DNA from 2 places in the Arthrobacter sp. UYEF20 genome. Region 2 is predicted to be linked to the other one. Evidence: riboswitches for the same ligand, from Rfam matches in the RefSeq annotation. Region 2 holds a riboswitch; the other holds the start of a gene.
What was found. Region 2 has a riboswitch for glycine ahead of gcvP (aminomethyl-transferring glycine dehydrogenase). Riboswitches for the same ligand answer to the same signal wherever they lie in the genome.
Positions count from the first base shown of each region.

Region 1 (12,791 bases), on a different contig from region 2:
TCCCCGGCGCCGCGATGATCGAGCCGGTGTTCGGCCTCGCCGGCAAGTGGATTCCGGCGGAAATGCGCCACAACGCCGAGATGACCGGAGCCACCGTGATCGACCGCGTCTCCGTCCTGGTGACGCACCTGTCCTCGATCGTCACGGCCAACGCCGCCCGGCTGCTGTCCCGGGAGGATGTCCGGGTGCTCACCGAAGGCGTGCGGAAGCAGAGCCCCTCCGCCGTCGACGAACTCACCCCGGCGCTCCTCTCCCTGGCCGAGCTTCAGCGCGTGCTGCAGGGCCTGCTGGACGAACAGGTGCCGATCAATGACCTCGCGCGGATCTACGAGGCGCTCACGCTCCGCGCCAAGGTCTCCACGGACCCGGAGTCGCTGGTGGAATCCGCCCGCCAGGCCCTGGGTCCGGCGCTGACGGCCAAGTTCATGGACGGCCCGGTGCTCAACGTGATCATGATCGACCCGCTTCTGGAGCAGTCCATGCTGGAGGACATGCGGCCGGCCGAGGGCGGCAGCCAGATCGTCATGGGCCAGGACAGGCTCGACGCCGTGCTGCGCTCGATGGCCGCCGCCGTCGACTCCGCTGCCGCCGCCAACCGCCAGGCCGTGCTGGTCTGCGCGCCGGCGCTCCGCCCGGCGATCCGCCGCCTCGTCGGGGCCCATGCCGGCTCGGTGCCTGTGTTGTCCTACCGCGAAGTCACGTCAGCCAACGTCCGGATCGAAACAGTAGGAGTGGTCCGCCATGCCGAACCGCTATCGGCTTAAGGGAGCCTCGCTCGAGGAGATCCGCCGCAAGGCGGAACGGCAGCACGGCCCCGCAGCCCGCATCGTCTCGGCGGAACGGGTCATCAGCCCAGGGATCGCCGGCCTCTTCGCCGGGGACCGCTACGAGGCAATCGTCGAGGTGCAGACCAGCCACGAGGTCGTCTCGGGCGAGGTGGTTCCCGAACCGGACATCCTCGCCGAGGCGGATGCAGAGGCCGGGGCGAACGGCGTCGGCCAGCAACCGGCCGCCGGCCCCTCGCACCAGTTGCACGGCGCCGGGACAAGCGCGACGGCGTCCGCCCCGGCGCCGGCCTCGGCTGTTTTTCCCCCGGCCGTGCCGTCCGTACCGTCCGCTGCGACGGCGTCCGCCGCCCCCTCGCACCAGCTGCACGGCGCCGCCATCGCGGCCCTGCTCGAAGAGGCCGACGCGGCCGAGCTGAACCTGCACCGGCCCGGCAACACCGGTGTGTCAACGGAGTCGCCGGACTTCGCCGAACTGCTCGAGCAACTCGGCGCCGGGCTGCGCGCTCCGGCTGCCGGCTCCGCGGTCGTGCCGGTTCCGCGAGTGCCTGTTTCGCCAGTGCCTGTTGCGCGAGTGCCGGGGCCCGATGACGGCACGTCCGCCGCGCCGGCGCAGCCCCGCGAAACCGTTCCGGTCCCGCTGTCCGGGGTCGGTGACCTGGTGGTCCTCGTCGGACTGGGGGAGGACGCGCTGGACGCGGCCCTGGCGATGTCCATGGCAGCCGGCGGCGCGGACGTGCGCACTGCAGGGAAGCTGTCCGCCTACGGGCATCTGCACGTGGACGGCCGTCAAAGCGCGACGGCGGCCCGCGCCCACGCGGTGCTCACGGACCAGACTGTGCTGGTTGCCTTCGGGCTTGGAAAGGCCCGCGACGCCGTCGCGCGGCTGCAGTCCGTGGCCGCAATCTCCGCAGACCAGCTCTGGGTGGTGGTGGATGCCGGGCGCAAGCATGAGGACACCGCCCGCTGGGTCAGCGTCCTTGCCTCCCAGCTCAACGTCACTGCTGTAGCCGTCGTCGGGTCGGCGGAAACCGCCACACCGGAGACCGTCCACGGGCTGGGACTGCCCGTCGGCTGGGCCGACTCGGGCCAGGCCACAGTCGTGAGCGGCTGAGATGAGCTCATCTCAGCGGCTCCAAGCGCCGGAATTCGTCCGCACTGCCACACTGCGAAGGGTAGATTGAGAGGATGCTGGTACTTACACGCAAGCCGGGCGAACAGATCATGATCGGCGACGGCATCGTCATCACGGTTCTGGAAGGCCGCGGCGACGGTGTTCGGATAGGCATCGAGGCGCCCCGGGGCGTTCCGATCCAGCGCCGGGAAGTCATCGAGGCGATTGCCGCGGCAAATCGAGCGGCAGCAGAAGCCGGCGCCGGGGCGGGACCGGATACTGAGGACGCGCTGCGCGGGCTACTGCCCCCAGCTTCTGCCGGAAGCGCTGACTGACGCGTCGCCCGGCCCGTTATTAGCCCCGCTCGCCGCCGAGGTACTGCGCCAGCATAGGCTGCGTGGTCCGCCGGTTGATGATCAGGGCGCGCTGTACGTTCGCGGCGGTCGTCAGCTCTTCAAGGACCTCCGCGGTATCCGTCCCTGTCCCTGACCCTGTCCCGGTGCCGGACCCGCACCCTGTCCCTGTCCCGGACGCCCCGCCGGGGGAAGCGCCGGAAGATCCCGGCAGGCTCCGCTGACGCAGAGTCTCTTCGGTGGACCGCGCAGTGTCGCTGAGCTGGCGGAGCAAGTCCCGGAGAGCATCCAAATGCTCGCCCAGGACCTCCGGCCAGGAACCGGCCGGTGCACCGGCGATCAGTTCGGCGAGGGTGGCCTGGGCCGGCAGCCCCCATTCCGCCGCCACGGCCGCCGATTCGACGCTCCGGGCCAGCGCTTCAAAGCGCAGGCGGTCCAGGACACTCTCCACGTCGGTGGCGGTGACACTCAGCCACTGGAAATTCCCCGCCAGTACATGCAGGCGCTGTGTCTCGAGCCTGAACAAGAGCAGTTCCAGCTGACGGCGCTCCTGCCAGAGAGCTGCCGAAAGATCACCTGCACCCATGCGCCCCCTTTAGTCGCCACGCCGGCAGAAACGGTGCTGCCGCAGTTTCGGCCAAGCTTTTTCCTGAGGGTACACGCAGATTGTTGATAAGGTGATAAGTTTCCTCCATGGGTGCTGCGCCCGGGTATCGAACACCGCCTCCCATTGGCGGAATGACGGGCCGTTTGCGGGTGCGGCTCTCGGTGTTTTAAGCGGTTTGACGCTTCGGATCCGGTCTCATGGGGGGACACACTATTGAATCGCGTAGAACGCAACGAGCTGGTCACGCAGCACCTTCCGCTGGTGGGCTACCTCGTTTCAGATTTGTGCTCGAAAGCGTCACACCTTTCCCGCGATGACCTGGCGTCAGCGGGTGCCGTCGCCCTGATTACCTCGGCCGACTCCTTCGACCCGGATCTCGGCGTGCCCTTCGGAGCGTTTGCCCGCCGGCGCATCCTCGGCGCGTTCGCGGACGAGATGCGTGCGAGCGACTGGGCCACCCGCTCGGCGCGGCGACGGATCAAGGAGACCATGTCCGTCCAGGAGACCCTGGCCGCCGCCCTCGGACGTACCCCCAGCGTCGATGAGATCGCCTCCGCCCTCGGCGTGCAGCAGAGCGTCGTCGAGGCAGCCCTGGCCGATGCGTCCCGCACCCTGACCCCGCTCGACGACGCCGTCGTGGACACGCTGGCAGCGGAGACGCTGTCCCCCGAGCACTCCGTGCTCGCCGATGAACGGCTGCAGTACCTGCGCGCGGCCGTGAAGTCGCTCCCGGAGCGCATGCGCTACGTCGTCGAGGAGATCTATTTCGGCGACCGGACCGTGAAGGAACTGGCCGCGGAACTCGGCTCCACCCACGCGGCTGTGTCCCAGCAGCGCTCCGAAGCCATCCGGCTCATGCGCGACGGCCTGACCGCGCACTACGCGGACGATCCCGGGCAGACCTTTGAACCGCAGTCCCGGATCACGCCGCGCCGCCGGAACGACTACCTTTCCCAGCTGGCCGAGACCACGGCGGGTGGCATCACCCGGGCCATTTTCCCGCAGGGGCCGATGCTCAACGAGGCGGTCTGAGTTCCCTGCCCGGCAGATGGTAAGCCCCTTAGCAAGCTGACCGAGAAATCTCCTGACCGAGAAATTTCGGCGGGACGGTCGCCGTCCTGCTGGGCCCTGGGGTAGCGTCGAAAGCATCGGCCCTTGCGGTATCGGACGCAACGGGATCGGACCTACTCAGGAGGACGCATGAAAGCAACGCCAACACTCACCGCGAACTGTCAGGCAGTGCTCGTGGACCTGATCGAACTGCACGTCCAGGGCAAGCAGGCGCACTGGAACATCGTGGGGGCGAACTTCCGGGACCTGCACCTTCAGCTGGACGAGATCATCGACGCCGCCCGCGGCTTTGCGGATGACATGGCCGAGCGCATGCGTGCCCTGCACGCCCTGCCGGATGGCCGCAGCTCCACGGTTTCCAAGTCCACCGCCCTCGCGGAATTCCCGGCCGGCCTGATCAGCACCAAGGACGCCATCGACAAGATTGTCGCCGCACTCGAGGCGGCGGTCGGTACGATGCGCAAGGTCCATGACGAAGTGGATGAAGAGGACCCCACGACGGCGGACCTGCTGCACGAGTTCATCGCCAAGTTGGAGCAGTTCGCCTGGATGGTAGGTGCCGAGACCATGCGGGCCACCGCCAGCGTCACCACAGCTGACAGCAAGAAGTAGACAGTAAGAGGTAGACAGCAAGAAGTAGCCTCCCACACTCAGCCAGAGCGCAATCCAAGCGTCCGGCGCCGGGTTCCTCCCGGCGTCGGACGCTTGGCTTTTAAGCCTTGACATCCGGACGGATCGGCGAATACTTAAGTATGTGCTTAACAATCAGGGGGGCCGGCAGGAGGGGGAACGGGAGCTCGACGGCGTGTTCCACGCGCTCGCCGACCCCACCCGGCGCGCCATCGTGGCCCGGCTCTGCGAGGGCCCGGCGACGGTATCGCAGCTCGCGGAGCCGTTTCCGATCAGCCTGCCCGGGATTGTCCAGCACCTTCAGGTCCTGCAAGCCAGCGGCCTGATCCGCAGCGAAAAGATCGGCAGGGTCCGCAGCTGCAGCATCGACCCTGCCACGGTCCGGCGTGCAGAAAACTGGCTGGGCCAGCGCCGGACGCCGGCCGAGCGGCGCCTCGACCGGCTCGAGGGCTTTCTGGGTGCGGATCGCCCGGACCGCCCGCCCCAGCCTCCCGAGTGATCCAATTCCAGGAGCCCACCATGAACACGCCCGTCACCCACGCCAGCTTCAGCCTGGAACGCAGGCTGAACGCCCCGCCGTCGCGAGTCTTTCACGCGTTCTCGGACCATGCGAGCAAGAAAAAGTGGTTCGGCGGCCCGCCCGAATGGAACCAGGGCGAGTCCAGCCTGGACTTCCGGGTGGGCGGCCGCGAAACCGACGTCGGCGGCCCCGTCGGCGGCTTCGTCTCCACGATGCACGCGGTTTACCACGACATCGTGGAGAACGAGCGGATCGTCTACAGCTACGAAATGCTGCTGGACGGGGAGCGCATGTCCGTTTCGCTCAGCACCCTCGAGCTGGAGCCCGACGGCGACGGCACCCGGCTGACACTGACCGAACAGGGCGCCTTCTTCACGGGTACCCGTGACAGCGACCAGGCGCAGGTGGCAGGACGCAAGGAAGGCACCGGCGATCTGCTCGACGCCCTCAAGGCGTACGTCGAGGGCAGCTGAGCCCGGCCCGCTATTTGGCGGTCGGCACCTTCCGCAGGACGACGGCGGCAAGGACTGACGCTCCCGCCATCAGTACCAGTGCGATGGCGGCCGTGACATGTACGCCGGAATCAAAGGCGGCACGAGCGGCGGCCATCACTGCTTCCGCCAGCGGGCCGGGAAGGGCTTGCGCGAGCTCCACTGCTCCGGCGAGCGTTTCCCCGGCCTGGGTAACCCCGTCCGCCGTTGCCGCCTCCGCGACGCCGCCCGGGAGCCGGAGGTTGCCTTGGTACGAGGCGGTCAGGATGGAGCCGAGGATGGCCGTGCCCAGCAGCGAACCGACCTCGTAGCCGGTCTCGGAAATGGCAGCGGCCGCGCCGGATTTCTCCGCCGGCGCCGCACCGAGGATCAGGTCGTTGGAGATGGTCTCCGCGGCCCCGACGCCCAGACAGAGGACCAGCAGGGCCGCCAACAGGATCCCCGGGCCGCCGCTGTGGTCGCCGAAGGCCACCAGGAAGTAGCCCACAGCGCTCAGCAGCAGGCCGCCGGCCACCACGAAGCCCGGCCGGACTTTCCGCACCAGCGGCACCACCAACAGGCCGGCCGCGACGGTGGCGATCAGGGCCGGAACCATCGCGACGCCGGATTCCGAGGGGGACTGGCCTTCCAGCAGCTGCAGGTGCTGGGCCAGGAAGAGGATGAAGCCATTGTAGGAAAAGAGGGCGAGGACGTTTGCCGTGATGGCCGTGCTGAAGACCCGGTTGCCGAAGAGGCTGACGTCCAGCAGCGGGGCCGCCGTGCCGCCCCCGGCCCCGCGTTCCTGACCTCCTCGCAGCAGGGCCCGCTGCCGCCGGATGAAGACGTATGCCATGAGCAGGCCGAAGCCGATCAGGGCCAGCGGCGCCGGGGCCGGGCCATGGGTGGCCAGCTCCTTGATGCCGTACACCACCGGCACCATCACCAGGAGGGACAGGACGATGCTCGGCACGTCCACCCGGCCGGGATTCGGGTCGCGCGATTCCGGGATCAGGATGGGCCCGAGCGCCAGCAACGGCAGGATGATCGGCACAGCGACGAGCAGGATGGCGCCCCACCAGAAGTGCTCCACGAGCCAGCCGCCGAAGATCGGGCCCAGGGCGGCGCCGCCAGAGAAGCCCGCAGCCCAGATGGCCACGGCCAGCCGGCGCCGGTTCGGCTCCGGGAAGATGTTGCGGATCAGGGACAGGGTGGACGGCATCAGCATCGCGCCGAAGAAGCCCAGCCCCGCCCGTCCGGCGATCAGCCATTCGGCGCTGGGCGCGAAGGCGGTGACGGCAGAGACGGCTGCGAAGCCCGTGCTGCCGATGAAGAGAAGCCTGCGGCGTCCGATCCGGTCGCCCAGGCTGCCCATCGCCACGAGCAGCCCGGCCAGGACCAGCGGGTAGGCATCCACAATCCACAGCAACTGCACCCCGGAGGCGTCCAGGCCGCGCGCGATGGCGGGCAGCGCAAAGGTGAGCGCCGTGTTGTCCACCGCCACCAGCAGCACCGGGAACATCAGCAGCGACAGCGCCATCCAGTCGCGCCACGGCGCCCTCCGGCCGGTGCCGGCCAGTGTGCTGGTGCCCGCCCCGGTCATCGATGTGTTGTTCATGAAATAACTATACCGTCTGGACGGTATAGTTAAGAAATGGGTGGTTGGGCAGGCATGATGGGAACCATGCCCAGAAAACCCGTCGCCCGCGAAGCTGTCCTGGACGCCTTCGAATCCCTGCTCATCGAAGAGGGCGAACGTGCCGCCACGCTGGACGCCGTCGCCAGGCGGGCCGGCGTCTCCAAGGGGGGACTGCTGTACCACTTCCCGAGCAAAGAGGCGATGATCTCGGTGCTGCTCGAGCGCCTGGACGGGTTGCTGGCCGCGGACGTCAAGGCCATGGCGGACGCGCCGGAGGGGGCTGCGGCGTACTTCATCAAGTCCTCGCTCTGGGCGGACACGCGCTTGGACCGGGCGTTCGTGGCTGCCACCCGGCTTGCCGAGGTGGCTCATGAGGAAGCCCTCCGCCGTTTTGCCGCCGCCCAGGCGCGCTGGCTGGAACTGCTGGCGGGCGACGTCGGGCCCGCCATGGCCAAGGCTGTCCTCTACATGGGGGACGGTCTGTACTTCAACGCCATGCTTGCCCGCGGCCCCGGCGGCCCGCTTCCGGAGGTCGGTGCCGATCTGGAGAGCCTGCTGGCAGCTGTCGGACGGCTGCGCAGCTGACGGCTGCGCCGCTGGGAGCCCGCCCCTCCGCCGTGGTCGCCGGACGCGTGCCGGGTCGCCGTATGGTCCCGGCGACTCCGCAGCTGATCCGCGATTCGGTGGCTGCCGGCGGTGCGTGAGCGCAGCCCGGCTGCCGGCGGTTCGTGCAGCGGCCAGCCCAGGGACCGGCAGGGCCCGGCAGTTTGCGGACGCGTGCCCGGCGTAGGACAATGGGAGCTGTGACTGTTGTCACGAGCAATTGAATATGCCTTTGATCTGCGGCGGGAGAGTTCTGCTTGTAGGTACAAGCGGGCGCCGTAGGAGCAAATCCTCCCCAGGAATCTCTCAGGCCCACGTACCGCCGCGGCAAGGCAACTCTGGAAAGTAGCAGGCTGTCCCCTGACATGCTGTGCTCACCGACGGTGCAAGCGGAGCCCTGCGAAAGCGCGGCTGCGCGGAAACTCTCAGGTCCAATACAGAACGGGGAGGAACCCGAATCAATGTGGCGTACCCTGCGCCGCCTTAGTTATGGAGTTCCTTGTGACTGTTACCTCAGCTTCCACGTCCTTCGTTGACCGGCACATCGGCGCCCGCCGCCAGTCCGACGTCGACGCCATGCTGAAGGCTGTCGGCTACGACACCGTCGATGCGCTGGTGGACACCGCCGTTCCGAAAGACATCCGGCAGGACTCTCCGCTGGCGCTCGGCAAAGCCCTCAGCGAAGTCGAGGTCCTCGCCGAACTGCGCACGTTGGCGGGCAAGAACAAGACCGCGGTCCAGATGATCGGCCAGGGCTACTACGACACCCTGACCCCGGCCGTCATCCGCCGGAACATCCTCGAGGCGCCCGCCTGGTACACGGCGTACACGCCCTACCAGCCGGAAATCTCGCAGGGCCGGCTCGAGGCGCTGCTGAACTTCCAGACCATGGTCCAGGACCTCGTCGGCCTGCCGATCGCCAACGCCTCCCTGCTCGACGAAGCCACCGCCGTCGCCGAAGCGGTGCTGATGATGCGCAGGGCGAACAAGAACAAGACGGCCCACGACGGCAAGACCGTCCTCGACACCGACTGCCTCCCCCAGACCATCGCGATCGTCAAGGGCCGCGCCGAAGCCCTCGGCTTCGAAGTCGAGGTCGCGGACCTGTCCAAGGGCCTGCCCGACGGCGTCATCAACGGCGTCGTCCTGCAGCAGCCCGGCGCCTCCGGCCGCGTGTTCGACCACACCGCCGTGATCGCGGACGCCAAGGAACGCGGCGCGCTCGTCACCGTCGCCGCCGACCTGCTGTCCCTGACCCTCATCACCCCTCCGGGTGAGCAGGGCGCCGACATCGCCGTCGGCTCTGCCCAGCGCTTCGGCGTCCCGCTGTTCTTCGGCGGCCCCCACGCCGCCTACATGGCCGTCCAGAAGGGCCTCGAGCGGTCCATGCCCGGCCGCCTCGTCGGCGTGTCCAAGGACAACGCCGGGGTCCCCGCCTACCGGCTGGCCCTGCAGACCCGCGAGCAGCACATCCGCCGCGAAAAGGCGACCTCCAACATCTGCACCGCCCAGGCCCTGCTGGCGATCGTGTCCTCCTTCTACGCCGTCTACCATGGCCCGGACGGACTGAAGGCGATCGCCGAGACCACCCACGGCCACGCCAGGACCATCGCCGCCTCGCTGAAGGCCGCCGGCCTGGACGTCCTGCACACGTCCTTCTTCGACACCGTCACCGTCTCCGTCCCCGGCAAGGCCGCGAACATCATTGCCGCCGCCGAGGCCAAGGGGATCAACCTGCGCGTCATCGACGCGGACACGGTCGGGATCTCCACCGATGAGGCCACGACGGCGGCGATCGTCGCCGACGTCGTCGCCGCGTTCGGCGCGAGCGTCACCGACGCTAACTCAGACGCAGAATCCGGCGGTAACTCAGGCGCAGCGGCTGAAGGTTTCGGCCTGGACACCGCCGTCGAGCGCACCTCCGACTACCTCCAGCACCCGGTGTTCAACACGCACCGTTCCGAAACGCAGCTGCTGCGCTACATCCGCCGTCTCTCGGACCGTGACCTCGCCCTGGACCGCACCATGATCCCGCTGGGTTCGTGCACCATGAAGCTGAACGCCACGGCCGAGATGGAAGCCATCTCCTGGCCGGAGTTCGCCTCCATCCACCCCTTCGCCCCGGAATCCCAGACCGCCGGCTGGCGCGAACTGATCGAGGACCTCGAAGCCCAGCTGACCGAGATCACCGGCTACGACCAGGTCTCCATCCAGCCCAACGCCGGATCCCAGGGCGAGCTCGCCGGCCTGCTGGCGATCCGCGGCTACCACTTCTCCCGCGGTGACGCCCAGCGCAACGTCTGCCTCATCCCGGCCTCGGCCCACGGCACCAACGCGGCCTCGGCCGTGCTTGCCGGCATGAAGGTGGTCGTCGTGGCCACCGCCACGGACGGCACCATCGACCACGCGGACCTGCGGACCAAGATCGAGCTGCACAAGGACGCCCTGTCCGCGATCATGATCACCTACCCCTCCACGCACGGGGTGTTCGACGCCGATGTCCGCGAGGTCTGCGACGCGGTCCACGCCGCCGGGGGCCAGGTCTACATCGACGGCGCCAACCTCAACGCCCTCGTCGGCCTGGCCCAGCCGGGCCAGTTCGGCGGCGACGTCTCGCACCTGAACCTGCACAAGACCTTCTGCATCCCGCACGGCGGCGGCGGGCCCGGCGTCGGCCCGGTCGCGGCCAAGGCCCACCTGGCACCCTTCATGCCGGGCAACGCCGCCGATCCGGCCAACGGCGCCGACGGCACCCCGATCTCCGCCTCGCGCTACGGTTCGGCCGGCGTGCTGCCGATCTCCTGGGCCTATGTGAAGCTCATGGGCGGCCAGGGCCTGACCGAGGCCACCAGGTCGGCCCTGCTTGCGGCCAACTACATCGCGGCCCGCCTGAACGACTCCTTCCCGGTGCTCTACACGGGCGAAGGCGGGCTCGTCGCGCACGAATGCATCCTGGACCTGCGTGAACTCACGGCCAAGACCGGCGTGACCGCGGAGGATGTGGCCAAGCGCCTGATCGACTACGGCTTCCACGCCCCCACGCTCGCGTTCCCGGTGGCGGGCACCCTGATGGTGGAGCCCACCGAATCCGAGGACCTCGGCGAGATCGACCGCTTCATCACCGCCATGGTCTCCATCCGCGCCGAAATCGACCAGGTCGCCAACGGCGACTTCACCGTCGAGAACAGCCCGCTGCGCAATGCCCCGCACACCGCCGCCGCCGTCATCAGCACCGACTGGGTCCGCGAATACCCGCGCGAGCAGGCCGCCTTCCCGGTCCACACGCTCCGGCAGGACAAGTACTTCCCGCCGGTCGGCCGGGTCGACGGCGCCGCGGGCGACCGAAACCTGATCTGCTCCTGCCCTCCCCTCGAAGCGTTCGAGGACCACCACTCCGACGACTTCGCGAACTAAGGACAGCCACCAATGACTGAGAACTACACGGCCCTTTACGAAGAGCACAAGAAGCTCGGCGCCTCCTTCACGGACTTCGGCGGCTGGCAGATGCCGCTCAAGTACAGCTCCGAACTGGCCGAGCACCACGCCGTGCGTGCGTCCGCCGGCCTCTTCGACCTCTCCCACATGGGCGAAGTCTGGGTCACCGGCCCGGACGCCGCCGCCTTCCTGGACTACGCCCTCGTGGGGAAGATCTCCGCTATGGCGATCGGCAAGGCCAAGTACTCGCTGATCTGCAACGAGGACGGCGGCATCATTGACGACCTCATCACCTATCGGCGCCCGTCGGGGGCCGACGGCACTGACAATTTCCTCGTGGTCCCCAATGCGGGCAACGCCAAGGTGGTCGCCGCAGCCCTGGCCGAAAGGGCCGGTTCCGGCAAAGAGGGGGGCTTCGACGTCGCCGTCCAGGACGCCTCCGCCTCGACCTCGTTGATCGCCGTGCAGGGCCCCAAGGCCCAGGAGATCCTGCTCCGCCTGGTCCCCGCGGTACAGCACGAGCTCGTCACCGGCCTGAAATACTATGCCGCCGTGGACGTTCCGTTCATGTTCGGCGGCGCCAGCCAGGAGCTGCTGCTGGCCCGCACCGGCTACACCGGTGAGGACGGCTTCGAGATCTTCGTAGCGAACGACGACGCCGCCACCCTTTGGCAGGCGCTCGTCGCCATCGCCGAAGAGGGCGAGCTGACTCCCGCCGGGCTCGCCTCCCGCGATTCGCTCCGGCTCGAGGCCGGCATGCCGCTGTACGGCAACGAGCTCTCGCTCGAAGGCGACCCGTTCAGCGCAGGCCTGGGTCCCGTCGTCGCGCTGTCCAAGGAAGGCGACTTCGTCGGCAAGGCACCCCTGGCCGCCAATAAGGAAGCCGGCGCCGGAACCACCACGGGCCGCAAGCTCGTGGGCCTTAAGGGCCTCGGACGCCGGGCCGGCCGCGGCCACTACCCGGTTCTCAAGGACGGAAACGTGGTCGGCGAAGTCACCTCCGGCCAGCCCAGCCCGAGCCTCGGCTATCCGGTCGCCATGGCCTACGTCGACGTCGAGTTCACCGAGCCCGGCACCGCCCTGGACGTTGACCTGCGCGGGAAAGCGGAGCCCTTCGAAGTGGTCGCACTGCCTTTCTACAAGCGCCAAAAGTAGCCCAGCGGGGCCTGGTACCTCAGCGGTACCCGGCTCCGGGACCGGCTGGCCCCAGTTTTCACGCGTGCTCGCTCGTACCTCGCTTAGACGCACGCTTTCGAAAACCGCGACCAGCCGGCCCCTCGATGTCAGCGCACCTTTAGTACAACCGACCACAACAGGACTAGCGGGAACGGGCGCCTTCGAAAGCCAAAGGTGCTGGAGGGTGAACCGCCTACCGGGTCTCGGCTCTAGAAGATATCGAAGGGCCACTGTTTCTTCCCGGAGAACGGTTGACCCCGAAAACTGAAACTGGATATTAGCGGTGGGGGCGCGGCATCCGGAAGCGTGCGTCTAAGGGAGCGTCGCGTCCGCTCAGCGGGCGCCTTCGCGACCGAGCACGCGTGGGCCCACGCCATCAGGGTTCCCTGGC
Region 1 covers NZ_JBEPNP010000035.1:638-13,428, reverse strand. Annotated here, with positions in the region: gene ABIB26_RS22215 (flagellar biosynthesis protein FlhA) at 1-764, shown strand, start outside; gene ABIB26_RS22210 (hypothetical protein) at 742-1,899, shown strand; gene ABIB26_RS22205 (carbon storage regulator) at 1,974-2,234, shown strand; gene flgN (flagellar export chaperone FlgN) at 2,254-2,838, opposite strand; gene ABIB26_RS22195 (sigma-70 family RNA polymerase sigma factor) at 3,073-3,891, shown strand; gene ABIB26_RS22190 (Dps family protein) at 4,060-4,542, shown strand; gene ABIB26_RS22185 (ArsR/SmtB family transcription factor) at 4,685-5,059, shown strand; gene ABIB26_RS22180 (SRPBCC family protein) at 5,080-5,553, shown strand; gene ABIB26_RS22175 (MFS transporter) at 5,564-7,165, opposite strand; gene ABIB26_RS22170 (TetR/AcrR family transcriptional regulator) at 7,232-7,771, shown strand; glycine riboswitch at 8,023-8,121, shown strand; glycine riboswitch at 8,123-8,239, shown strand; gene gcvP (aminomethyl-transferring glycine dehydrogenase) at 8,279-11,203, shown strand; gene gcvT (glycine cleavage system aminomethyltransferase GcvT) at 11,216-12,379, shown strand.
Region 1: it holds a riboswitch for glycine, as region 2 does, so the genes downstream of both, gcvP (aminomethyl-transferring glycine dehydrogenase) here and gcvP (aminomethyl-transferring glycine dehydrogenase) in region 2, are expected to answer to the same signal.

Region 2 (15,805 bases):
AAGATGTCCAGGCGGCTGAGGACCTCGGCGCCGTTTTCCGTGTAGGCCTCCAGGATCCGGGGGCCGCGGTTGGAGAGCATGAACGAACCGGCGGCGCCGGCTTCCAGGGCGGCGAGGGTCTTGGCCTGGTCTAGGCCGAGGGCGTCCGCCAGGGCCATCGCCTCGGCCGCGGCGGCGATGTGGATGCCGCACAGCAGCTGGTTCACGGTCTTGAGGGCCTGGCCGTCGCCTGGCTTGTCGCCGACCACCGTCAGGGTGGAGGCGAGCAGCTCCAGGACCGGGCGTGCGGTTTCCAGGGCGGCCGGATCGGCGCCGACGACGATCAGCAGATCGCCTTCGCCGGCGCGCTTGGGTCCGCCGGAGAGCGGCGCGTCCACCAGGGCCACGCCGAATTCCGCGAGGCGGGCGACGGTGGCCGGAATGGCTTCGGTGCCCACGGTGCTGCCGAGGATCACGACGGCGCCCGGCTTCAGCACGGAGGCGACGCCGTTCTCGCCGAAGAGGACGTCGTCGAGCTGTTCGCCGTTGCGCACGGCGAGCAGCAGGGCGTCGGCGCCGTCGGCGGCTTCCCGGGCGGAGGTGAAGGTCCGGATGCCTGCCTCTTCGGCGAGCGTCAGCCGCGGCTCGGCGATGTCGAAGCCGTGGACGGTCAGCTGGGTGGCAAGGCGGGTGGCCATCGGCAGGCCCATGGCGCCAAGGCCGAGGACGGCGACTGTGTACTGTGCGGTCATGGTTTTCTCCGTTGAAGGCGTGTGTTGGCGATTAGAAGGTGTTGCTGAGTTTGCGGGTGACCTGGGCCAGGGACTCGTCGTCGCCGACGTTTCCGGCGAAGACGATGTACGGGATGCCCTTCGCGGGCCCGTCCACCGGTTCCCAGAGGCTCACGATGCCCGGCAGCATGGGCCCGCGGACGATCCCGTGCCGGATCTCCAGCCCGTGGGCCGCGACGTCCGAGGACGTGATGCCGCCCTTGGCGATGACGAACCGCGGCGGGAAGGCCTTGAGCGTGCGGTTCACGACGGCGACGACGGCGGCCGAGACGGTGCGCGCGATCCGCAGGCTTGCGGCGGCGTCGTCGGTCTTGATCAGCAGGCGGCTGGTGTGGACGATGACGTCGCCGCCGTGAAGGGCGTCGACGACCGTGTCAACGGTCTGGTCCAGGTAGCTGTCCGCGTTTTCGCCGAGCAGTTTCTCGACGTCGATTTCCATGATGCGGGCGGCGCCGTGCTGTTCGGTGAGGACCTTGAGCTGGCGGGTTGTGACGCCCACGTGGGAGCCGACGACGATCAGGCCGCCGGCCTCCGACGGGGTGTTGCCGGCGTAGGCTTCCTCGCCGCTGAGCTCGGAACGGATCTCCTGGCCGATCCGGGCGCGGACGAACGGCGGGCCGACGCGGTAGAGGAGCTTCTTGCCGCGGCGCTCGGCTTCCTCCAGGCCGAGGGCCAGCGCCCGGAGGTCGTTTTCGGTGACGATGTCCGCGACGATCGGGGTGGAGTCCGTGGCGGTCTCGATCGCGTCGGCGATGGCCTTGGCGGAGACGGCCGGGTCCGCGGGGACACCGTCCCGGGCGGCACCGGCGCGGATGATATTCAGGTCCAGGACAATCACCGAGTCCGCGGCGAAGCGGCCCTGGGACTTCTCCTCCACGTACTTGGCCATCTCGGAGTTGGCGAAGCCGAAGCTGGCGTCCTTGGCGAATTCCGTCTCGGCGACGGGGGTGAGCTTGCCGGCGTCGTCACCGGTGCCGCGCGTGTAGTGCACCCCGCCGATGGTGACGCGGCCGGCGTCGGGGAACGCGGGGACGATCACAACGCCGTCGGTTGCCTCGCCGCTGACCGCGGCGACCGTGGCGGCAATGACGTCCGGTTCCAGCGGGTAGTGGCCGCGCAGGGTGGAATCGCTGCGGCTGACGAAGCTCAGGCGCAGCCCGGAACCGGCACCGGCCGGCTCGGCCGCCGCCGCGAGGGCGTTCCGGACGACTTCCTCATTGCGGGCTGCCGCTTCGGCCGGATCCAGGCTGCGGGTGTTCGTGAGCACATAAACGGCGCGGGGGCGTTGGCCGTCGATCTCGTGGGCGAACGCCCAGGCGAAGTCGGCCGGCTCCCATCGGGTCAGCACGGGCAGGTTCGCGACGGACTGCGTACCGGTGGGGTCATCGTCAAGGACCACCAGGATCCGGGGAAAGTCCATGGCCGAGGCGGCCACGCTGTTGGCAACCAGCCCGGCGGGGATCTGTACCTCGGCCGGGTAGGCGGCAAGCACATCTGCTTCAAGGGGCATTTTGCACTCCATTGTGTGTAGATCTGCGGCAGGTCCGCAGTAGAGATATTTGTAAGATGTCTGACATCTTATGTCCCGGTGATAGTGTGTCATAAGGCACAAGGGCGCGCAAGTAGACTATGTCTTCGGGCAGGACGTCATCAAGCAGGACCGAGTCGCTGGACGGGGAATATTGGCTAGAAAATCGTTGGTCGGGGTGGTGGCGGACGAGCTGCTGGACCGGATCATTGCCGGCGAGTTTCCGCCGGGAACAAGTGTCCCCGGCGAGCTCGAGCTGAGCGCGAGGCACGACGTCAGCCGCATGACCGTGCGCGAGGCAATGAAGACCCTGGAGGCCCAGCGAATCCTCAGCGTGGAGCGGGGCCGGGGCACGTTCGTGAACCCGCTGAACCGCTGGGCGTCCCTGGAGGCCGTGCTGCGGGCAGCCTCGGAAGGGAAGAACGATGCTTCCGCGGCCGTCCAGTTGATCGAGCTCCGCCGGATGCTTGAAAGCGGTGCCTGCGAACTGGCCGCGGCCCGGATCGGGGACGCCGACCTCGAGCGTCTCTACGGGCACGTCGAGGCGATGCGGAGCGCCCACGGCAGCAACGACGTCGCGGCTTTTGTGGAGGCAGACCTGGCGTTCCACGACCTCATCCTCAAGGCCTCCGAGAACGTCTTTGCCGCAGTGCTGTTCGAACCCCTGCACCGGATTCTGGAGAAGCGCCGCACCGAAACCTCGAAGGTGCCGGATATCCAGGAGCATGCGATGTGGCACCATCAGCAGATCGCGGACGCCCTGGCTTCACGCGATCCGCACCGCGCCCGCGACGCCATGGACGCACACATGCAGCAGACGCTCGACGACCTCAAGAACTACGTCCTGAAGGAGCATTCGGCCTAGGGCGCGCCACGAACCTGCGGCTGCGCGCAGTGCGTGCTGGCGCGCTGCAGGCCGCGCTCAGGCCAGGGAGAGGAACAGTTTTTCCAGCTCAGCCCGGTCCAGGCTGGGGTCTTCCTGCTGCATGCACTGTTGCAGGCCCGTGGCGATGATGGAGAATCCGGCCTTGTCCAAGGCACTGGAGACGGCCGCCAACTGGGTCACCACGCTCTTGCAGTCGCGGCCCTCCTCGATCATCCGGGTGACGGCAGCAAGCTGGCCCTGGGCACGCCGAAGGCGGTTGATGACGGACTTCATGTCGGCGGGATCGAGTTCCATGGGCACCTCCGGGAGCAGTTGACTTCTTAGCCATCGTATACCCCGGGCAGTATTAGTTATACCCATGGGGGTATAACTGCATGGAACAATGCCGCGGCATACCCTCCCGCCCCCGGCGCGCAAGGGACCTTAGTACCTACCGGCGCCCGGAATATCGGCGTATTGCTGGGAATGTGAACGCCGCCCGTTTCTTCGATTCAGGCGCCGGCCGCCCCGACGCCACAGTCCACACCAAGGGCCACACCGCGGGTGCAGGGAGCGCAGGGCCTTGGAACCGGTACGTCGCCATGGGGGACTCGTTCACCGCGGGGATCGGGGACCCCGAGCCGCGCAGTCCCGGCGGCATGAGGGGCTGGGCGGACCGTATTGCTGAAGAGCTGAGCGAGGGACGGAGGGACTTCGCGTACGCGAACCTCGCCATCAGCGGGCTCGTGATGCGCCAGATCCTAGACCAGCAGCTTGGCCCGGCGATCGAACTGAAGCCCGACCTGGTCACCCTCTCGGCCGGCGGCAACGATCTCGTGTTCCACCGGAGCGATCCGGACCGGCTGGCAGCCACCCTCGACGCCGCTGTGGGCATGCTCAGCGCCACGGGGGCGACCATCGTTCTGTTCACCGGCCCGGACTGGGGGGACACTCCGTTGTTTGGCCATATCCGGGGAAAAGTGGCCGTGTTCAACGAGAACCTCCGGACCATCGCGGCGCGCCATAACGGCGTTATCGCCGATTTGTGGACGCTGCGGCAACTCTCGGATCCGCAGATGTGGGATCCGGACCGCCTGCACTTCTCGCCGATGGGCCACCACACCATCGCGGCAATGGTCCTGGAGACACTGAACGTGCCCCACAGCCTGCTGCCGCTGCAACCCAAGCCCCTGCCGGCCGGTGGCTGGCGGGAAAGCAAGGCAGGCGACGTCGCCTGGCTCACGAACTACCTGCTGCCCTGGATGGTGAGCCGGGTCCGGCAACGGGGCGACGGTGCGCCGCTGGCGGCCAAGCGTCCCCAGCCGGGTCCGGTCGCCGGGTCCGAAAGCGCCGCGCCCGCCCCCCTAGTCCAGCCGCGATCTGTCGGCTAACCTGCAGGAACGGCCCGCAGCCGGGCATCGAAGGCGATCACGAGGAGCGAAGTTGTCTAATCACACTTACAGCATTTCTGAAATTGTCGGAACCTCGAGTGAAGGCGTTGACGCGGCCGTCCGCAATGGGATCACGGAGGCCGCAAAGACCCTGCGCAACCTCGACTGGTTTGAAGTGAAGGAGATCCGCGGCCACCTCGAAAACGGCGAGGTTTCCGACTGGCAGGTGAGGATCAAGCTCGGGTTCCGGCTGGAGCGCTGACGTCCGCGGCCGGGGCGCCGTAGCTGGCCGGCAGCAGCGGCGACCGGCCGATCAGAGGGCCGGGCAGAGAAGGTCCGCACCAGAACATCACAAGGGTCCGGCCCTCCAGCGAAAGAGAGCACGATGTCCGAGATCCGGCCCGGCGGCACCGAAGCGGCCGCCGCGGAGCGCCCCATCATCCCCGAAGTGACGCTCAACAACGGGGTGACCATCCCCCAGTTGGGCTTCGGCGTGTTCCAGGTGCCGCCGGAGGAAACCCAGCGGATCGTCGAGGACGCGCTGGCCGCCGGCTACCGCCATATCGACACGGCCGCCGCCTACCGCAACGAGGCGGCGGTGGGGGCGGCGATTGCCGCCTCCGGAATCCCGCGCGAAGAACTCTTCGTCACCACCAAGCTTCGGAACGGCGAGCAGGGCAACGCGCGCGAGGCCTTCCAGAACAGCCGGAAGGCCCTGGGCCTCGAGGTCATCGACCTCTACCTCATCCACTGGCCGGCGCCCTCACAAGGCCTCTACACCCAAGCCTGGCAGGAAATGGAGCGGCTGTACGCCCAGCAGCAGGTCCGCGCGATCGGTGTTTCAAATTTCCTCAGCGCCCACCTGGACACACTCCTGGGAGCCGCGGAGGTGGTTCCCGCCGTGAACCAGATCGAAATCCACCCCACGTTCCAGCAGCAGGAACTCGCCGCCAGGAGCCGCTCGCTGGGGATCGCCGTCGAGGCCTACAGCCCGCTGGGGCAGGGTGCAGACCTGGCTGAAGATACTGTCACGGCACTGGCCGCCACGTATGGTGCCACGCCGGCTCAGATCGTTCTCGCCTGGCACCTCGGCTCCGGCACCATTGCCATCCCCAAGTCCTCAACGCCGGGCCGCATGCTGGAAAACCTCAAGGCAGCGGCCATCACCCTGACTCCCGCGGAGCTGGCCGCCGTCACAGCGCTGGAGACCGGTTCCCGGATCGGCTCAGACCCCGCCACGGCGTCGCACAGCCAGCTTTAGGACGTCCAGCAAGAGTACCCGCAAGAGAAAGCGAGTAAATCCATGCAGTACACCCGGCTGGGCCGCTCCGGCCTGAAAGTTTCCCGCCTCTGCCTGGGCACCATGAACTTCGGCCCCCAGACCGAGGAAGCGGACGCCCACTCGATCATGGATTCGGCTTTGGAATCCGGCATCAACTTCTTCGACACCGCCAACGTTTACGGCGGCAGCGGCCACCGGGGCTGGACGGAAGAGATCCTGGGCCGCTGGTTCGCCAAGGGCGGCGAGCGCCGCGAACGCACTGTGCTCGGCACCAAGCTCTACGGCACCATGACGGACCGGCCCAATGAGTCCAAGCTCTCCGCCCTGAACATCAGACGGGCCCTGGACGCGAGCCTGAAACGGCTGCAGACCGACCACATCGACCTCTACCAGTTCCACCACGTGGACCGGAAGACCCCGTGGGATGAGATCTGGCAGGCAATCGACGTCGCCGTCCAGCAGGGCAAGATCCTGTACTCGGGCAGCAGCAACTTCGCCGGCTGGCACATTGCCCAGGCGCAGGAGGCAGCCGCGCGACGGCACACGAACGGGCTGGTCAGCGAACAGTCCATCTACAACCTGCTGACCCGCAATGTGGAGCTGGAAGTCATTCCGGCCGCGCAGCAGTATGGGCTGGGCATCCTCCCCTGGTCGCCGCTGCACGGCGGCCTGCTCGGCGGCGTGCTGAAGAAGGAGCGCGACGGCGTCCGCCGCGCCGAGGGCCGCTCCCTCGAAACCCTCAAGACACACGAGAACCAGATCCGGCAGTACGAGGACTTCGCCGGTGAACTGGGGCACGAACCCGGGGACGTGGCCCTGGCCTGGCTGTTGCACCAGCCCGCCGTGACCGCACCGATCGTGGGTCCCCGCACCCGGGACCAGCTCGACGCCGCCATCCGCGCGCTCGATGTGACGCTCGACGCCGATGCGCTCAAGCGGCTCGACGAAATCTTCCCTGGCCACCGGACCGCCCCCGAGGACTATGCCTGGTGAGCCGGGGAATTTCCCCCACCCAGAATGGCCCTTTTTTACTAAGCATGATTAGTATTGATGCAGAAGGATGAAGCGCACCCGGCAACCCGGGTGCCTCCTCAATGAAAGAAGAAGGAACGATAAACATGGGTTTTTTCGCATTTCTGATTCTGGGTCTGATCGCCGGAGCAATCGCTAAGGCAATCCTGCCGGGCCGTCAGGGCGGCGGCATCTTCATGACGCTGCTGCTCGGCGTTGTCGGCGCACTTCTTGGCGGCTGGATTGGCGGACTGCTCTTCCACACGGGCATCAATGAGTTCTTCTCGCTGTCGACGTGGCTGCTGGCCATCGGCGGCGCGATCATCGTCCTGCTCGTTTATGGCATGATCACCAGGCGCTCGGCTCGCTAATAGCGGAGCCTGGCCGACAGCCGGCCCCGGGATTTATCCCGGGGCCGGCTTTTTGCCACACTACAAACTTTAAAGAGCAGGAGTACAGCATGAAAGCCAAACTTCTTTTTGGAACCGGAATGGCCGCGGGCTACGTCCTCGGGTCCCGGTCCGGCCGGGCAGCCTACGAAAAGCTCAAGTCCCGGGCTGCAACCCTCTGGGAGAGCAAGCCTGTCCAGGACAAGCTGACCGCCGCTGGCGAGGCAGTCAAGGAAAAGGCCCCCGAGGTGTCGGAACAGCTCACCGAGGCCGCGCGCCGCGCCGGAACCGTCATCGGTTCCGCCCTCCGCCGCGAGGGCAGCGCTCAGGGGGCTGCCAAGGGGGCTCCGGAAGGCAACATCCCGGCCCACAGCACGCATCCGGAAACAGTCATTCTCGGGACCTCCGCGGCCTTCGCGGCGCCCGATGTCGAGTCGGATCCGGCCCTGAACGACCAGACAGGCCAAGACTGGTCCGACGAGGGCGGAGCCACTGCCGCCGGACCGGCCACCAACGTTGATCCGGACAAGGCTTCCTAGCTACACCAGCCCACCGATGACCACCGTGGCGTCCAGTTCCTCGGAACTGGCCACCCGGGCGGTCAGCCCGTTGCGGAGGAACAAGTCCACCGTCTGCGGCGCCTGACGCCGGCTCGTCTCGATCAGCAGGTGCCCGCCCGGTCCTAGCCATTGCCGCGCCGCGGCGGCCACCCTCCGTTGAACATCAAGCCCGTCCGCACCGCCGTCGAGGGAGACCCGCGGCTCGTGCAGGCGGGCTTCCTGCGGCATGGTCCTGATCCCCGCAGTAGGCACATACGGCGCGTTGACCGCCAGCAGGTCCACCCGCCCGCGCAGCCCCGACGGCAGCGGACCGTACAGATCACCCTCGTGGACCTCCCCTCCGAGGGGGAGGATGTTCCGGCGGGCACAGCTGACCGCAGCCGGGTCGACGTCGGCAGCGTGCAGCTCCAAAGGCCACGCCAGTGCCGCGAGCGCGGTCCCGACGGCCCCCGAACCGCAGCACAGGTCGACGACGGCCGGAAGACCGGCGCCGTCGGACAACTGAAACGGTTGCCGGGATGCCTGCAGGAGCAGCACCCCCTGCCGCACGAGGAACTCGGTGCGGCGGCGGGGAATGAAAACGCCGGCATCCACGTCGATCCGCAGCCCGCAGAACTCCGCCCAGCCGAGGATGTGCTCGAGCGGCAGCCCCGAAACCCTCCGGTCCACGAGGGTTTCGAGTTGCCCCGTCGAGCCGGCGGCTGCGGCCAGCAGCATGGCCTCTTCTTCGGCGAAAACGCAGCCGGCCGCCCGGAGCCTCCCGACAACCGCAGGGTCGGCCACAGTAACTGCAGCGGGGTCGAGCGCAGGGCTCAGGCGGTGATTGGCGGGCTGGGACGCCGGGGATCCCGTCATGGCAACGCCCCTTTCCGCTCCTGGTGCTCGGAATTCCCATGCTACCGAACTGGCAGGATGACACCATTGCATTCGAGTAAGACGGCGGCATCACCGGATCCCATGCAGTCCCTTAAAGCGCGACGCCGGAACCCATCCCGGGTTCCGGCGTCGCGCTTTAAGCGGTGGCTCCTAGACTGCGGCTGCTTCGGCGGCCACGGTTTCCTCCTCTGCCATGGCCTTCCACTCGGCCACGCGGGCCTGGTGGAACGGGGACTTGCGGACCACGGCGTAGGCTCCGCCCAGGATGGCGAACCAGATCGGCGTGACCAGCAGTGCGGTGAAGGTGTCCGGCTGGGTGGTCAGGGCCCAGAGCAGGAACGCGAAGAACGCGAACACCACCCAGACCATGGGGATGCCGCCGGGCATCTTGAACGGTGAGGCCTTGTGCAGTTCGGGGCGGCGCTTCCGGAACACGAGGTAGCTGGCCAGGATGATGGACCAGACGAACATGAAGCAGACGGCGGACACGGTGGTGACCATGTCGAACGCGACGCCGACGTCCTTGCCCGCGTAGAGCAGGGCCACGCCGGCGAGCAGCAGCACGCAGGAGAGGAACAATGCGTTCTGCGGGACCTTGCGGCTGGAGAGGCGGCCGAAGAGCTTGGGGGCGTCGCCGTCGTTGGCGAGGCCGAACACCATCCGCGAGGTGGAATAGATGCCGGAGTTGGCCGAGGACATCGCGGAAGTCAGCACCACGAGGTTCACCACCATGGCCGCCATGCCGAGGCCGGCCAGCGAGAACATGCCGATGAACGGGCTGTGGCCGGCCTGGAACTCGGTCCACGGCGTGACGGACATCAGGATGATCAGGGCGCCCACGTAGAACAGCATCACGCGCAGCGGGATGGCGTTGATGGCGCGGGGCAGGTTGTGCTCCGGGTTCTTCGTTTCGGCCGCGGCGGTGCCCACGAGTTCAATGCCCACGAACGCGAAGACGGCGATCTGGAAGCCGGCCACGAAGCCCATGAATTCCTTGGGGAAGAAGCCGCCGTGGCTCCAGAGGTTCGTGAAGCTGGCGGTGCCGGCGTTGGACTGGAAGCCGGTGAAGATCATCACCAGGCCCACCACAATCAGGGCCACGATGGCCACGATCTTGATGAGCGCGAACCAGAACTCCGTCTCGCCGAATGCCTTCACGGTGGGAAGGTTCAGCAGGAGCAGGATGATGATGGTGGCCACGCCCGGGACCCAGAGCTGGATGCCCGGCCACAGCTCATTCGCGTAGCCGGCGATCGCGATCACGTCCGCCACACCGGTGACCACCCAGCAGAACCAGTAGGTCCAGCCGGTGAAGAAGCCGGCCCAGGGGCCCAGGAGGTCGCCGGCGAAGTCGCTGAAGGACTTGTAGTTCAGGTTGGACAGCAGCAACTGGCCCATGGCCCGCATCACGAAGAACAGCATGAAGCCGATGATCATGTACACGAAGATCACCGACGGGCCGGCCACCGAAATTGTCTTGCCGGAACCCATGAACAGGCCGGTGCCGATGGCGCCGCCGATGGCCAGGAGCTGGATGTGCCGGTTGCTCAGCGAGCGAGCAAGGTGCGGGGGTGATGAAGGCCTCGGGTGTGTTCCGTCGGCAGTAAGGGTCGAACGAACTTCCGTCATATGGATTCTTTCCTGTGTGCGGTGGAGTGCGGCGGAGTGCGCCAAAACGGGCGCCAAAAAAACACCGGTGCCGACGCGTGCAGCAGCGCCGGCGGGCCTCGAGTCACGCATAACTCAGCCGGATCCGGGAGTTTCGTCAGGGATTGTCTAGTCCGCTTCCATTGACCCAGGAGCGGCGATTCAGGGTGGTTGGCGTCGTTGCCAAGGTCACAGCGACAATTGTGAACACCGTCACTCGACAATGTCAAGAGGGTCCACCCGATAAAGATTGGCTGTTTTGTCTTGCGCGCAGCCGGCAAAGCAGCTATTGTTGTGAACCGCGTCACTTACGAGTGATGCGTGCTTATGATCTGCGGCGGGAGAGTCCTGCCGGTACATTCTGCAGGCGCCGTAGGAGCAAATCCTCCCCAGGAATCTCTCAGGCCCATGTACCGCCGCGGCAAGGCAACTCTGGAAAGCAGCACGGCTCCGGCCTTGCTCACCGACGGTGCAAGCGGCGCCCTGTAACAGCAGGGTCTGCGGAATCTCTCAGGTCCACGACAGAGCGGGGAGGAACCCGAATCATCGTGGCACCCTTGGTGCCACCTGAATTATGGAGTTCCTCATGACCGTCCAATCGTCCCCATCCACGTTTGCAGACCGGCATATCGGCGCTCGCCGCCAGGCCGACATCGACACCATGCTCAAGGCTGTCGGCTACGACAGCGTTGATGGCCTGGTGGACACTGCCGTTCCCGACTCGATCCGCCAGGAAACCGCCCTCAGCCTGGACAACGCGCTGAGCGAGGTGCAGGTTCTTGCCGAGCTGCGCCGCCTGGCGTCGAAGAACAAGACCGCCGTGCAGATGATCGGCCAGGGCTACTACGACACCGTCACGCCGCCGGTGATCCGCCGCAACATCCTCGAAGCTCCTGCCTGGTACACCGCTTACACCCCGTACCAGCCGGAAATCTCCCAGGGCCGCCTCGAGGCGCTGCTGAACTTCCAGACCATGGTCCAGGACCTCACCGCGCTGCCCGTGGCCAACGCTTCCCTGCTGGACGAAGCCACGGCCGTGGCCGAGGCTGTGCTGCTGATGCGCCGCGCCAACAAGAACAAATCCGCCGCCAAGGGCAAGACCGTCCTCGACGCCGACGTCCTGCCGCAGACCATCGCGATCGTGAAGGGCCGCGCCGAGGCGCTCGGCTTCGAGGTGGAGGTCGCGGACCTCTCCCAGGGCCTGCCCGACGGCGACATCAACGGCGTGGTGCTGCAGCAGCCGGGCGTTTCCGGCCGGGTTTGGGACCAGTCCGGCGTGATTGCCGCCGCCAAGGAACGCGGCGCGCTGGTCACCGTGGCAGCTGACCTGCTGGCCCTGACCCTGATCACCCCTCCGGGTGAGCAGGGCGCGGACATCGCCGTCGGCACCGCGCAGCGCCTCGGCGTGCCGCTGTTCTTCGGCGGCCCGCACGCGGCCTACATGGCCGTCCGTGAAGGCATGGAGCGCACCCTCCCGGGCCGCATCGTCGGCGTCTCCAAGGACAACACCGGCATCCCCGCCTACCGCCTGGCCCTGCAGACCCGCGAGCAGCACATCCGCCGCGAAAAGGCCACCTCCAACATCTGCACCGCGCAGGCACTGCTGGCCATCGTCTCCTCATTCTACGCCGTCTACCACGGCCCCGAAGGCCTGAAGGCGATCGCCGAGACCGTCCACGGCAACGCACGCACCCTCGCCACCGCGCTGAAGACGGCCGGCCGCGAACTCGTTTCCGAGTCGTTCTTCGACACGATCACCGTCCGGGTCCCGGGCAAGGCCAAGAAGGTCATCGCCGCGGCGGAAGCCCGCGGTATCAACCTGCGCGGCATCGACGCCGACACCGTGGGTGTCTCCATAGACGAGACCACGACGCCGGAGATCCTCTCCGCGGTTGCCGTCGCCTTTGGTGCCGGTCCGGTGAAGGCCGCTGCCGGATTCGAACTGCCCGCAGATGTGGTCCGTTCCTCCGATTTCCTGCAGCACCCGGTGTTCAACACGCACCGCTCCGAAACCCAGCTGCTGCGTTACATCCGCAAGCTGTCCGACCGCGACCTCGCACTGGACCGCACCATGATCCCGCTGGGCTCCTGCACCATGAAGCTGAACGCCACGGCCGAGATGGAGGCCATCTCCTGGCCGGAGTTCGCCTCCATCCACCCGTTCGCCCCGGACTCCCAGACCGAGGGCTGGCGTGAACTGATCGATGGCCTGGAAGCGGACCTCGCGGAGATCACCGGTTACGACCAGGTCTCCATCCAGCCGAACGCCGGTTCCCAGGGCGAGCTCGCCGGCCTGCTGGCCATCCGCGGCTACCACCACTCCCGCGGCGATCAGCACCGCGACATCTGCCTGATCCCGGCCTCGGCCCACGGCACCAACGCCGCCTCGGCCGTGCTGGCAGGCATGAAAGTGGTGGTGGTGGCCACGGCACCTGACGGCACCATCGACCACGCGGACCTCGCAGCGAAGATCGACACCCACAAGGATGCGCTGTCCTGCATCATGATCACCTACCCGTCCACGCACGGCGTGTACGACGCCGATGTGCGCGAGGTCTGCGACTCCGTGCACGCGGCAGGCGGCCAGGTCTACGTGGACGGCGCCAACCTCAACGCGCTGGTGGGCCTGGCCCGGCCCGGCAAGTTCGGCGGCGACGTGTCCCACCTGAACCTGCACAAGACCTTCTGCATCCCGCACGGCGGCGGCGGCCCGGGCGTCGGCCCGGTCGCTGCCAAGGCCCACCTGGCACCCTTCATGCCGGGCGATGCCAACAAGGCCTCGCACGAGGCCGGCGCTTCCGCGCCCGGGACCGGCGTGGCCATCTCCGCGTCACGCTTCGGCTCCGCCGGCGTCCTGCCGATCTCCTGGGCCTACGTGAAGCTCATGGGCGGCCAGGGCCTGACGGAGGCCACCAAGTCCGCGCTGCTGGCGGCGAACTACATCGCGAGCCGGTTGAACGAGTCCTTCCCGGTCCTGTACACCGGTGAAGGCGGACTCGTGGCGCACGAGTGCATCCTGGACCTGCGTGAACTGACCGCCCGCACCGGGGTCACCGCGGAAGACGTGGCCAAGCGCCTCATCGACTACGGCTTCCACGCCCCCACCCTCTCCTTCCCCGTGGCGGGAACGCTGATGGTGGAGCCCACCGAGTCCGAGGATCTCGCCGAGATCGACCGCTTCATCACGGCCATGATCACCATCCGCCAGGAGATCGAGCAGGTCGCCAACGGCGACTTCACCCTGGAGAACTCCCCGCTGCGCAACGCACCGCACACCGCGGCCGCCGTCGTGTCCTCCGCCTGGAACCGCGACTACCCGCGCGAGCAGGCAGCCTTCCCGGTCCATCACCTCAAGCAGGACAAGTACTTCCCGCCCGTGGGCCGCATCGACGGCGCAGCCGGTGACCGCAACCTGGTCTGCTCCTGCCCTCCCCTCGAAGCCTTCGAGGAAAGCACAGCAGCGTTCGAGGACAACACAGCAGCCTTCGAGAACTAAGGATTTACCCGATGACTGAGAACTACACCGCTCTCTACGAAGAGCACAAGAAACTCGGCGCCTCCTTCACCGACTTCGGTGGCTGGCAGATGCCCCTGAAGTACAGCTCCGAGCTAGCCGAACACCACGCGGTGCGCAACGCCGCCGGGCTGTTCGACCTCTCCCACATGGGCGAAGTCTGGGTCACCGGCCCCGAAGCCGGCGCGTTCCTGGACTACGCCCTGGTGGGCAAGCTCTCCGCAATTGCGGACGGCAAGGCCAAGTACTCTCTCATCTGCAACGCCGACGGCGGCATCATCGATGACCTCATCACCTACCGTTTTGGTGACGAGAAGTACCTGGTGGTCCCCAACGCGGGCAACGCACCCACCGTCGGTGCAGCTCTGGCAGAAAGGGCCGATTCCGGCAAAGAGGGTGGCTTCGACGTGACCGTCAAGAACGTCTCCGCGGAGATGTCCCTCGTCGCGGTCCAGGGCCCCAAGGCCGAGGCCATCCTGCTCAAGCTGACCGACGAGGCCCAGCACGCGCTGGTCACCGAGCTGAAGTACTACGCATTCAACGAGCTCACCGTGGCTGGCCATAACGCCGTCCTGGCGCGTACCGGTTACACCGGCGAAGACGGCTTCGAGCTCTTTGTAGCGAACGACGCCGCCGCCCCCCTGTGGGCATCGGTCGCCGAAGCCGGGGCTGAGTTCGGCATTGTCCCGTGCGGTCTCGCCTCACGCGATTCGCTCCGCCTCGAAGCCGGCATGCCGCTCTACGGTAATGAGCTGTCCCTCGAGCGCTCACCGTTCGACGCTGGCCTGGGTCCCGTGGTGGCACTCAAGAGCAAGGAAGGAAACTTCGTGGGCCGCGCCGCCCTGGAAGCAGCCAAGGAAGCCGGTTCCAAGCAGAAGCTGGTCGGCTTGAAGGGCCTGGGCCGCCGCGCCGGCCGCGGGCACTACCCGGTGCTCAAGGACGGTGCAGTGGTTGGCGAAGTCACCTCCGGCCAGCCGTCCCCTACCCTGGGCTACCCGGTGGCCATGGCGTACGTCGACGTCGAGCACGCCGAACCCGGCACCGCCCTGGACATCGATCTGCGCGGCAAGACCGAGCCCTTCGAAGTCGTCGCCCTGCCGTTTTACAAGCGCCAGAAGTAATTCTTCTCCCTTTCGACCCTAAGGAATTGATATGAGCAAGGTAGTTGCTGAACTGAAATACTCCGCCGAGCACGAATGGGTTGCCACCGACGGCGACGGCCCTTCCGTCATCGGCGTCTCCGCCGTGGCGGCCGACGCCCTGGGCGACATCGTGTATGTTGACCTGCCCGAGGTGGGCGCTGCGGTGACGGCTGGTGAGACGTGTGGTGAGATTGAGTCCACCAAGTCCGTTTCGGACCTGTATTCCCCGGTGACGGGCGAGGTCACGGAAGTCAACGACGCCGTCGTTGCTGACCCGGCCGTGGTCAACAGTGACCCCTATGGTGCGGGCTGGCTGTTCAAGGTCGCGGTGGAGTCCGAGGGCCCGCTGCTGTCGGCCGAGGAATACGCGGCCAAGAACGGTGGCGAACTGTGAGCGGCGCACCTGCGGGCACGGTAACGTTCGAGCAGGTCATTTCGCCGAGCCTGGACGCGGCCTTGTCCGATCTGGATCCGGAGATCGCGGCGCAGATCGATGCCGAGCTGACCCGCCAGCGCAACGGCCTGGAGATGATCGCCTCGGAGAACCACACCGCCGCGGCCGTGATGCAGGCGCAGGGTTCCGTGCTGACCAACAAGTATGCCGAGGGCTACCCGGGCAAGCGCTATTACGGCGGCTGCGAGCACGTGGACGTGATCGAGCAGCTGGCCATCGACCGGGTCAAGGCCCTGTTCGGCGCGGAGTACGCGAACGTGCAGCCGCACTCCGGCGCGCAGGCGAACGCCTCCGTGATGCACGCGCTGATCAAGCCCGGCGACACCATCATGGGCCTGAACCTGGCCCACGGCGGGCACCTGACCCACGGCATGAA
Region 2 covers NZ_JBEPNP010000016.1:88,900-104,704, forward strand. Annotated here, with positions in the region: gene ABIB26_RS17165 (NAD(P)-dependent oxidoreductase) at 1-731, opposite strand, end outside; gene ABIB26_RS17170 (four-carbon acid sugar kinase family protein) at 763-2,280, opposite strand; gene ABIB26_RS17175 (FadR/GntR family transcriptional regulator) at 2,453-3,163, shown strand; gene ABIB26_RS17180 (metal-sensitive transcriptional regulator) at 3,221-3,478, opposite strand; gene ABIB26_RS17185 (SGNH/GDSL hydrolase family protein) at 3,766-4,554, shown strand; gene ABIB26_RS17190 (dodecin) at 4,607-4,816, shown strand; gene ABIB26_RS17195 (aldo/keto reductase) at 4,940-5,815, shown strand; gene ABIB26_RS17200 (aldo/keto reductase) at 5,858-6,829, shown strand; gene ABIB26_RS17205 (GlsB/YeaQ/YmgE family stress response membrane protein) at 6,955-7,218, shown strand; gene ABIB26_RS17210 (hypothetical protein) at 7,308-7,775, shown strand; gene ABIB26_RS17215 (putative protein N(5)-glutamine methyltransferase) at 7,776-8,651, opposite strand; gene ABIB26_RS17220 (amino acid permease) at 8,823-10,301, opposite strand; glycine riboswitch at 10,648-10,745, shown strand; glycine riboswitch at 10,747-10,854, shown strand; gene gcvP (aminomethyl-transferring glycine dehydrogenase) at 10,906-13,815, shown strand; gene gcvT (glycine cleavage system aminomethyltransferase GcvT) at 13,827-14,954, shown strand; gene gcvH (glycine cleavage system protein GcvH) at 14,986-15,369, shown strand; gene glyA (serine hydroxymethyltransferase) at 15,366-15,805, shown strand, end outside.